Regions from separate parts of the Micromonospora sp. NPDC049171 genome, predicted to be linked through region 4. Evidence: riboswitches for the same ligand, from Rfam matches in the RefSeq annotation. Region 4 holds a riboswitch; each other region holds the start of a gene.
The links. Region 4 has a riboswitch for cobalamin ahead of bluB (5,6-dimethylbenzimidazole synthase). Riboswitches for the same ligand answer to the same signal wherever they lie in the genome.
Positions count from the first base shown of each region.

Region 1: another riboswitch for cobalamin. It lies ahead of AB0B14_RS00635 (acyl-CoA thioesterase); the one in region 4 lies ahead of bluB (5,6-dimethylbenzimidazole synthase).
Region 2: another riboswitch for cobalamin. It lies ahead of cobN (cobaltochelatase subunit CobN); the one in region 4 lies ahead of bluB (5,6-dimethylbenzimidazole synthase).
Region 3: another riboswitch for cobalamin. It lies ahead of AB0B14_RS07605 (ribonucleoside-diphosphate reductase subunit alpha); the one in region 4 lies ahead of bluB (5,6-dimethylbenzimidazole synthase).

Region 1 is NZ_JBEZDJ010000001.1:178,007-180,191, forward strand. Features, by position in the region: gene AB0B14_RS00630 (copper resistance protein CopC) at 1-908, opposite strand, end outside; cobalamin riboswitch at 1,039-1,253, shown strand; gene AB0B14_RS00635 (acyl-CoA thioesterase) at 1,381-1,893, shown strand; gene AB0B14_RS00640 (zinc-dependent alcohol dehydrogenase family protein) at 2,002-2,185, shown strand, end outside.
Region 2 is NZ_JBEZDJ010000008.1:113,251-115,435, forward strand. Features, by position in the region: gene AB0B14_RS12630 (MBL fold metallo-hydrolase) at 1-555, opposite strand, end outside; cobalamin riboswitch at 904-1,033, shown strand; gene cobN (cobaltochelatase subunit CobN) at 1,364-2,185, shown strand, end outside.
Region 3 is NZ_JBEZDJ010000004.1:260,529-262,713, reverse strand. Features, by position in the region: cobalamin riboswitch at 460-676, shown strand; gene AB0B14_RS07605 (ribonucleoside-diphosphate reductase subunit alpha) at 871-2,185, shown strand, end outside.
Region 4 is NZ_JBEZDJ010000007.1:117,406-119,590, forward strand. Features, by position in the region: gene AB0B14_RS11355 (SdrD B-like domain-containing protein) at 1-554, opposite strand, end outside; cobalamin riboswitch at 687-887, shown strand; gene bluB (5,6-dimethylbenzimidazole synthase) at 917-1,546, shown strand.

The sequences.
Region 1 (2,185 bases), on a different contig from region 4:
TTGCCAGCGCCGGTCTTGCCTCCGCCGGTCCGGTCCCCGGCGGCCTTACCCCCGACGGTCTTGCCGCCGGTGGTCTTACCAGCGCCGGCCCGGTTCGGAGCACGGGTGCCACCGCCGCGTCGACCGGAGGTCGCCGCCGAGGTACGGCCCCGGCCGGTGGGTGTGCCGGCGGAAGCCGATCGGCGACGCCAGACGACGAACCCGGCCACCGCCCCGACTGCCGCGACCAACGCCAACCCGGTCCAGGCCAGTGCGCCGGGACCGCTCTTGTCGGTCGACCCGGTCTCCGGAGCCGCCGCAGCCGGCGGGGTCGACGGATCGTCCGCCGTGGTCGGCACCGCAGACGCCTGCCCGGACGTGTTGTGCTGCTCGGCCGCGGCCACCAGCGCCGGGTCCGGCTGGGTCGACGGCGGGCTCCACCCCTTCGGCGCTGCCGTCACCCGCCCCTCGTAACGGAAGGTCAGGGTGCCCCGCACGGCGTCGCCGTCCGAGGCGACCGACAGGTAGCTCACCGAATACTGGCCCTTGGCGGGCAGGTGGGCGACGGCCACCACCGCGGGGAACCCCGTCGTGTACTCCCGAGGCTCGAACTTCCCGTTGACCAGGAAGTACTCCCGTACCGGCTTCTCCAGCGGCTGCGGCTCCCCCGGCGACCAGCCGTTGTCGACACGGGTGCCGCCCGGGGCGGTGATCGTGAAGAACGCGTTGGCGGCGGCCTTCTCGGTGAAGAGGAGCCGCACCGACGTCAACGGCTCGCGCACGGTGGCGCCGCTCGCCGGTGTGGACGTGGCGAGGGTCCCGTGCGCCGCGGCGGGTTGGGTGGACGCGAGGAGGGCGACCGCCGAGGCGAGGAGGAACGCGAGGAGGCCCGAGACCACCCGCCCGCAAGTCTGGGGGAGACGACGCATCTGGATATCCTCACCCGCGCGAGACTTTTTTCAAGAGGTGACGATCTTCTTCCTCGAACGACAAAAGTCGACGATGCGGTCATCCGCCGCCGCGGCCGGACGCCCCGGGTGGACAGATCCCCAGGCCAGCTATGCTCCCCGCGGCGCTGGTTCGCCCCGTCGTGACCGGCTGGGCGTCGTAAGAGGGAACCCGGTGGAAATCCGGGGCTGCCCCGCAGCGGTGAGTGGGAACGACCGCCGTCATCAGCACTGGGCCAGTGGCCCGGGAAGCGACGGCCAGTAGGGGACCGGCACGACCGGTCGGGCCCGCGAGTCCGAAGACCTGCCGGCGCCGCGTACACAACCGTGTGCGCTGCCGTCGGCCTCGCGGGTGGGCTGAGCGGGTGACCGGCCGTGCGTGTGGTGCGCGGCCAGATCCTCGTCAGCGTGTCCGCGAACCGGCGGTGTGGGTTCCGAGGGACGGACTACCGCTGTGCACGACACCGCCACCATCGCCGGCCGAGCGCCGTCGGCGTCGCACCTGACCCTGTCGCAGATCATGGACCAGCACCACACCAACCTGATGGGTACGGTGCACGGCGGCCGGATCCTCAACCTCATCGACTCCGTCGCCGGTGTGGTCGCCGCCCGGCACTCCGACGGGCCGGCGGTGACCGCCGCCATCGACGAGACGGCGTTCCTACGCGCGGTGCGGGTCGGCGACGTCGTACACGTCGACGCCCGGATCACCTGGGCCGGCCGCAGCTCGATGGAGGTGGCCGTCAAGGTCACCGCCGACCGGTGGGACCGGGCGGTGCCACCCACCGACGTGGCCACCGCCCACCTGGTCATGGTCGCCATCGACGACGACGGCCAGCCTCGTACCGTGCCGCCGCTGCTACCGGAGACCGACGGGGACCGGCGACGCTACCGGGAGGCGGAGATCCGCCGGAAGCACCGGCTGGCGCTGCGACGCGCGTTGCTCGACGGTGCCGAAGAGGACTGACCCGCGCCCGGCCCGCCCGTGGCGGCGCTGGCGTGGTCCGAGGAACCCGCCCCGCCGCCGGTCCGGTCGGATAACGTCCACGTGAAGACTCGATCACGGAGAGTGTGGATGGTTATGCGCGCTGCGGTGCTGCGGGAGTTCGACGTTCCACTGACGATCGAGGAGATCGATCAACCCACCCCCGGGCGCGGGCAGGTGCTGGTGCGGATCGTCGCCAGCGGCGTCAACCCGCTCGACACGAAGATCCAGGCAGGAAAGGCCGCGCACGCGCGTGTCCAGCCTCCTGCGGTGC
Region 2 (2,185 bases), on a different contig from region 4:
GAAGCAGTCGCCCAGCAGCATGACGCCCGAGTCCGGCACCAGCACCACCGTCGAGTCCGGCGCGTGGCCGCCACCGACGTGACGCAGCCGAACCCCGACCGGCACCTCGGCCACGTCGGCGAAGGTCCGGCGCGGCGGCAGGACGGCGAACCCCTCCCAGGAGTCCACCGCGAGCGCCCGGGCCCGGAAGCTCGGGCCGAGGCGTGGATCGGCCCGTACCTGCTCGCGCAGATAGTGGTGACTCCACGGGCGGGCGGCCTCGGCGCGCAGCAACGGTACGGCCGACTCGTGCCCGACGATCTCCAGGTCGGGCCAGGCGCAGGCGCCCCAGACGTGGTCCCAGTGGTGGTGGGTGTAGACGAGCCAGCGTGGCTGCGGCAGGCCGGCGGCGGTCAGCGCGGCCTGGATCTCCCGGGCGTGCGCGGGGCTCTGCCCAGCGTCGATCATCACACTGCCGCGCTCGTCGGCGACGACGGCGACGCCGGCCTGGACCGCGTCCGGGTCGGGATCGCCCGGACAGAGCCAGACCCGACCGGCGAGGTGGTGGAATCGCATGGCGACGATGGTGATCGACCCCCGAGATTGATCGCGGACGTTGGGCCAGTGGCCGCCGATCCTAGGTGAGGATGTCGACCGGCACCGCGCGGCCGGATGATCGGCGCAGGTCAGAGTCCCTCGGCCATCCTTTGCTCTGCATACCTATCTGCACCAGACACGGAGCGTCACCGGTGCAGATAGGTATGCAGAGCAAAGGACGTCGGCATTGATCTGGGGCACTGCGCCGTGCGGAGTCGCGCTCGCGCCAATCGCCGAAGCTCGATGAGTGCCGCCCGCCTGGCGGGGCCGGACCGGCGTTGACCGGCGGCGCGGCGGTGTGGCAGCATTCGCGGCCTGACGGCAGTGAAGGAAGTCGGTGCGATTCCGACGCGGTCCCGCCACTGTCACCGGGGAGCGATCCCCCCTCGTGAGTCACGGCCGTGTGTCTGCGGTTGGAAGGCCGGGGGAGAGCGTCGATCCGGAAGCCAGGATACTTCGGCCGTCGGGACGTACCCCAGGGCGTGGACACCCGAGGAGGACCCGATGACGCACGGCGTCTCATTCATCGACGAGCATCGTCATGATCCGCATCGCGGGCGACACACCGCATCCGGAACCGGCCGCGCCCGCACGTCTGGCGCCGGTTGCCTCGACGCGCGCCAGGCCGCTGGCTTCCGGTACCGCTGAGCCGAGCGCCCGCCGCTGACCGGCTCCGACGCCCGCGTCGACGAGTCCGGCAGCGCCGTCGTACCGGCTGACGCCGCACCCACCCGCTTCGTCCAGGTCGCCTCCGCAGCGGCCAGGGCGTCACTCTCCGGAGCCCGCCGTGCGCATCCTGCTGCTCTCCACCGCCGACACCGACCTGCTGGCCGCCCGCGCCAGCGGCGCCGACTACCGGCTCGCCAACCCCGCGCGGGTCGCCGCCGACGAGGTGCCCGCCCTGCTCGACGGGGTCGCCCTCGTCGTCGTACGCCTGCTCGGCGGTCGACAGGCGTGGCCGGACGGCCTCGCCGAGGTGCTCGGCACCGGGGTGCCGACTGTCGTGCTCGGTGGCGAGGCGCTGCCCGACGCGGAGCTGATGGCCATCTCCACAGTGCCGTCCGGGGTCGTCACCCAGGCGTTGGCGTACCTGGTCGAGGGCGGGCCGGACAACCTGGCGCAACTGGCCCGGTTCCTCTCCGACACGGTGCTGCTCACCGGCGAGGGGTTCGCCCCGCCCACCCCCACCCCGGCGTACGGCGTGCACGGCGAACACCCGACCGACCCGGACCGGCCCACCGTGGGGATCGTCTTCTACCGGGCGCACGCCCTCGCCGGCAACACCGGGTTCGTCGACGTGCTCGCGGACGCGGTCCACAAGGCCGGCGGCAACCCGCTGCCGATCTTCTGCGGCTCGCTGCGCGGGCTCACCACCGGCGCCGGCCCGCTCGGGCTGTTCGCCCGCTGCGACGCGCTGCTGGTCACCGTGCTCGCCGCCGGCGGTGCGGTCGCCGCGGACGCCTCCGGAGGTGGCGACGAGGACGCCTGGGACGTCGGCGCGCTGGCCGCCCTGGACGTGCCGGTCATCCAGGCGCTCTGCCTGACCAGCACCCGGGCGCAGTGGGAGGCCAGCGACGCCGGGCTGTCCCCGTTGGACGCGGCGATGCAG
Region 3 (2,185 bases), on a different contig from region 4:
CAATGTTTCGGTCCCGATGCGAATGCGTCAGCGCGCTGTCCTCCCGGTCGCCGCATCCGGCCCACGGGCCTCGGCAGCGGCTGCGGCGAGATTCGTGGCGCTGGTAGACACTCTGCGGCGCGACGGCACGTCGTCGTTCACGGACTGTTGATGTGCGCCCGGCGGGATTGGGATATTGCTGCGAGAAGTGGATAGTGCGCGCGGAAGATTGGATGTCCACTTCAGATTCTGACATTGATGGCCGGAAATAAATAGGGATCCTTACGTCTGGAGACTTAATACATCACACCTTTCCGCATGACGGCACCTGCTCGATGTCACGTCCGCGCGGGCGTGGGCTGCCGCCCGCCGGCCTGGTTCGGCGCGGGTCCGGGCGAGCCGGTGACGACCATCACCAGTCACGGCGCCGACACGCCCGGGACCGACATGTGGGGTGTGACAACCGCAGCGTCCCTATATATGGTGTCGAGCGCAGCTGGTTCGGCCGTTCATCCCGAGCGGTCGAGGCAAGAGGGAACCCGGTGGAAATCCGGGACTGTCCCGCAGCGGTGAGTGGGAACGACAGCCGTCATGAGCACTGGGCCACCAATCGGTCTGGGAAGCGACGGCCAGTAGGAGACCGGCGACCCGGTCGTGCCCGCGAGTCCGAAGACCTGCCAGCGCGCCGTGCACCCGCACCCGGGTGGGCGGCGGTCCGAGGCCGCGTGGGACGGCCGACGCCACCTGACCCGCGCCTGCCCGGCGTGGCGTCCGCCGGTGTCTGTCTCCACGCGTCCGAAGGCCATCAGGTCTCGAACTCGCGAGGAGTGAGTGGTGACAGTCACCGAGGTAGTCCCGGCAAGCGGCGACGCGGTCCTGCGGCGGACGCCGATGCAGGTCCGCAAGCGCAACGGCACCACCGAGTCCGTGGACGTCAACAAGATCGTCCGGGCGGTCGAGCGGTGGGCCGACGACCTGACCGACGTCGACCCGATGCGCGTCGCCACCCGCACGATCAGCGGGCTGTACGACGGCGCGACGACTGCCGAGCTGGACCGGCTGTCCATCCAGACCGCCGCCGAGATGATCGGTGAGGAGCCGCAGTACTCCCGCCTCGCGGCCCGGCTGCTGGCCGGCTACGTCGACAAGGAGGTGCGTCGGCAGGGCGTCACCTCGTTCAGCGCGGCGATCCGGGTCGGTCACGCCGAGGGCCTGATCGGGAACGACACCGCCGCGTTCGTCGCCGCGCACGCCGCGATGCTCGACGACGCCATCGACACCGACGGCGACCGGAGGTTCGAGTACTTCGGCCTGCGCACGGTGTACGACAGGTACCTGCTGCGCCACCCCACCAGCCGGCTGGTGCTGGAAACCCCGCAGTACTGGCTGCTGCGGGTGGCCTGCGGGCTGTCCCAGACGCCGGACGAGGCGGTCGGCTTCTACCGGCTGATGTCCAGCCTGGCCTATCTGCCCAGCTCACCGACGTTGTTCAACTCCGGCACCCGGCACACCCAGATGTCCTCCTGCTATCTGGTCGACTCTCCGCGCGACGAGTTGGACTCGATCTACCAGCGGTACGCCCAGGTCGCCAACCTGTCCAAGTTCGCCGGCGGCATCGGCATCGCGTACTCCCGGGTGCGGTCCCGGGGCGCGCTGATCCGCGGCACCAACGGGCAGTCCAACGGCATCGTGCCGTGGCTGCGCACGCTGGACGCGAGCGTCGCCGCGGTCAACCAGGGTGGCCGGCGCAAGGGCGCGGCCTGCGTCTACCTGGAGCCGTGGCACCCGGACGTCGAGGAGTTCCTGCAACTGCGGGACAACACCGGCGAGGACGCCCGCCGCACCCACAACCTGAACCTGGCCAACTGGGTCCCGGACGAGTTCATGCGCCGGGTCGAGGCCGACGAGATGTGGTCGCTGTTCGACCCGCACGAGGTGCCCGAGCTGCCCGACCTGTGGGGGGAACGGTTCGACGCCGCCTACCGGCAGGCCGAGGCGCAGGGTCGCCACGTGCGGCAGGTCCCGGCGCGGGAGCTGTACGGCAAGATGATGCGCACCCTCGCCCAGACCGGCAACGGGTGGATGACCTTCAAGGACGCCGCGAACCGGCTGTGCAACCAGACCGCCGAGGACGGCAACGTGGTGCACCTGTCCAACCTGTGCACCGAGATCATCGAGGTGTCCAGTGACGCCGAGACCGCCGTGT
Region 4 (2,185 bases):
TCGGCGTACGTCGTCTTGCCGTCGGCACTGGTGGCGACGACCTTGACACCCGGGACGCCAGGCGTCCGGGGCGTCCACTCGGCGTCATAGGACTCACCCTGGAAGACGTAGCCGCCGAGATCGTCGAAGACGCCCGCCACCAGCAGCCGCACGCTGGTGATGTTGTCGGCGTCGTTGGCCTCGCCGTTGTCGGCGGCAAGCGAGAAGGCAACGAACCCGTAGCCGGACTGCCACGCCACATGGTTGGTCTTGCCGGTGATCTGAACGGTCTTGGTGGCGCCGGCGGCGAGGTCGAAGCCGGTCGACAGCTCACCGTAGGCGACACCGTCGACGCCCTCGCTGTCGCCGCCGGTGTAGTGCACGTGCCTGGCGTCGACAGAGCTCTTGTTCTTCACCGTGACCGTGATGGTGAAGGTCTCGCCCTCGGCGTAGTTGGCCTTGTCGGCGGCGGAGGTCACCGCGATATCCGGCTTGGGCTCGGCGGCCAGGGCGGCCGCTGCCGGAAGAACGGCCACGAGCACGCCCACGAGGGCGGCGGCGGCAAGTTTGCGCATGGAGGTCTCCGTAATGGGGGCGGGAATCAGCGCGATGCTAACGGCTGGGCGAGTCGCTCCGCTGTCCCAGGACCGCCGGAACACCTTTGGCGAGACAGGCCCCGGGCTCGTCGGGGGCCGCTATGGTGCACGGTGGCACAAACGTTGCGAGGTGCCCCGCGCCAGTGGGGAGAATCGGGAAGCCGGTGTGAGTCCGGCACGGGCCCGCCGCGGTGACCGGGGAGCTGCCACCCACGCGTACCAGACGCAGCCACTGACCCTGCGGGGTTGGGAAGGCGGGTGACCAGCGTAGATCCGGGAGTCCGAAGACCGGCCTCGCGTCATCGACCCCGTCAGGGGCACGAGCGCAGCGGGAGCCTGCCATGAACACCGGACTCTACGAGACCATCCACCGCCGCCGGGACGTACGTGCCCAGTTCACCGGGGCGCCGATCCCGGACGAGACGTTGAACCGGATCCTCACGGCGGCGCACGCCGCACCGAGCGTCGGCCTCTCCCAGCCCTGGGACTTCATCCTGGTCCGCGATCCCGAGCTGCGGCAGGAGTTCCACCAGCACGTACAGCGGGAACGGGACACCTTCGCGGCCACTCTCGACGGTGCGGCGAAGGAACGCTTCACCCGGATCAAGATCGATGGTGTACGCGAGTCGACGTTGTCGGTCGTGGTCACATACGACCCGCAGCGGGGTGGACCGGCGGTGCTCGGCCGTCACGCGATCGCCGACGCCGGCCTCTACTCGGTCTGTCTGGCAATCCAGAACCTGTGGCTGGCCGCGACCGCCGAGCAACTCGGGGTTGGTTGGGTCTCGTTCTACCGGGAGCCGTTCCTGCGCGACCTGCTCGGCATCCCGGCCACCGTCCGCCCGGTGGCGTGGCTCTGCCTCGGCCCGGTCACCCATCTGGAGCAGACGCCGGACCTGGAGCGGCACGGCTGGCGCCAGCGACGCCCGGTGTCGTCGGTGATTCACCACAATCGCTGGACGATGGAGTGACCGAGTTCTGCCGACGCCGATCCAGGGGCCCCCGCTGGCCGAACAGCCGTTCGTGCCCAGGAAGCCTCCGGAGCGAGCAACGGTCGACGGCCTGGTCGGTGAGCCCGTCCGCGGGGCGGCGGGTCAGGAAATGCCAGCACTGCTACGGCCAGGGCCAGCACGGCGACGGCGGCGCGCTTCAACTGTGGGTCTGACGGAAGAACCGGCCGCCGCAGTGCCGGCGGATCCGAATGCCTCACTTTGCACTGACGGAGATGAAATCAGGGTCGACTGCCGTCTTATCCGGACCTTCGCCGCCATCGATCCCTACGGCACCCCTTACCCACTGCGATCAGCACGATCGCCGCGAAAATGCCGCAATGACGACGAAGTACATAGCAGCGGGTAATCAGATCAATACAACGAGGCTAGACATCTATAGATCATCATGAGAGGCTGTTGCAATGCGGGGGGAGTTCGGGGATCGCCGAATTGGTAACCATTTGTGACGAAGCCGCTCCCACCCGTCTCCACCTCACTTAATCAAGAGACGGTCGCAGGAGGAACCGGTCCAGCAACAACTCTTCGTGTCTTTATCGCGCCGCCATGCCGGCTTGCGGTCTAATTGCCGGCACGGACGGTACACCCTGCGCTGACTCA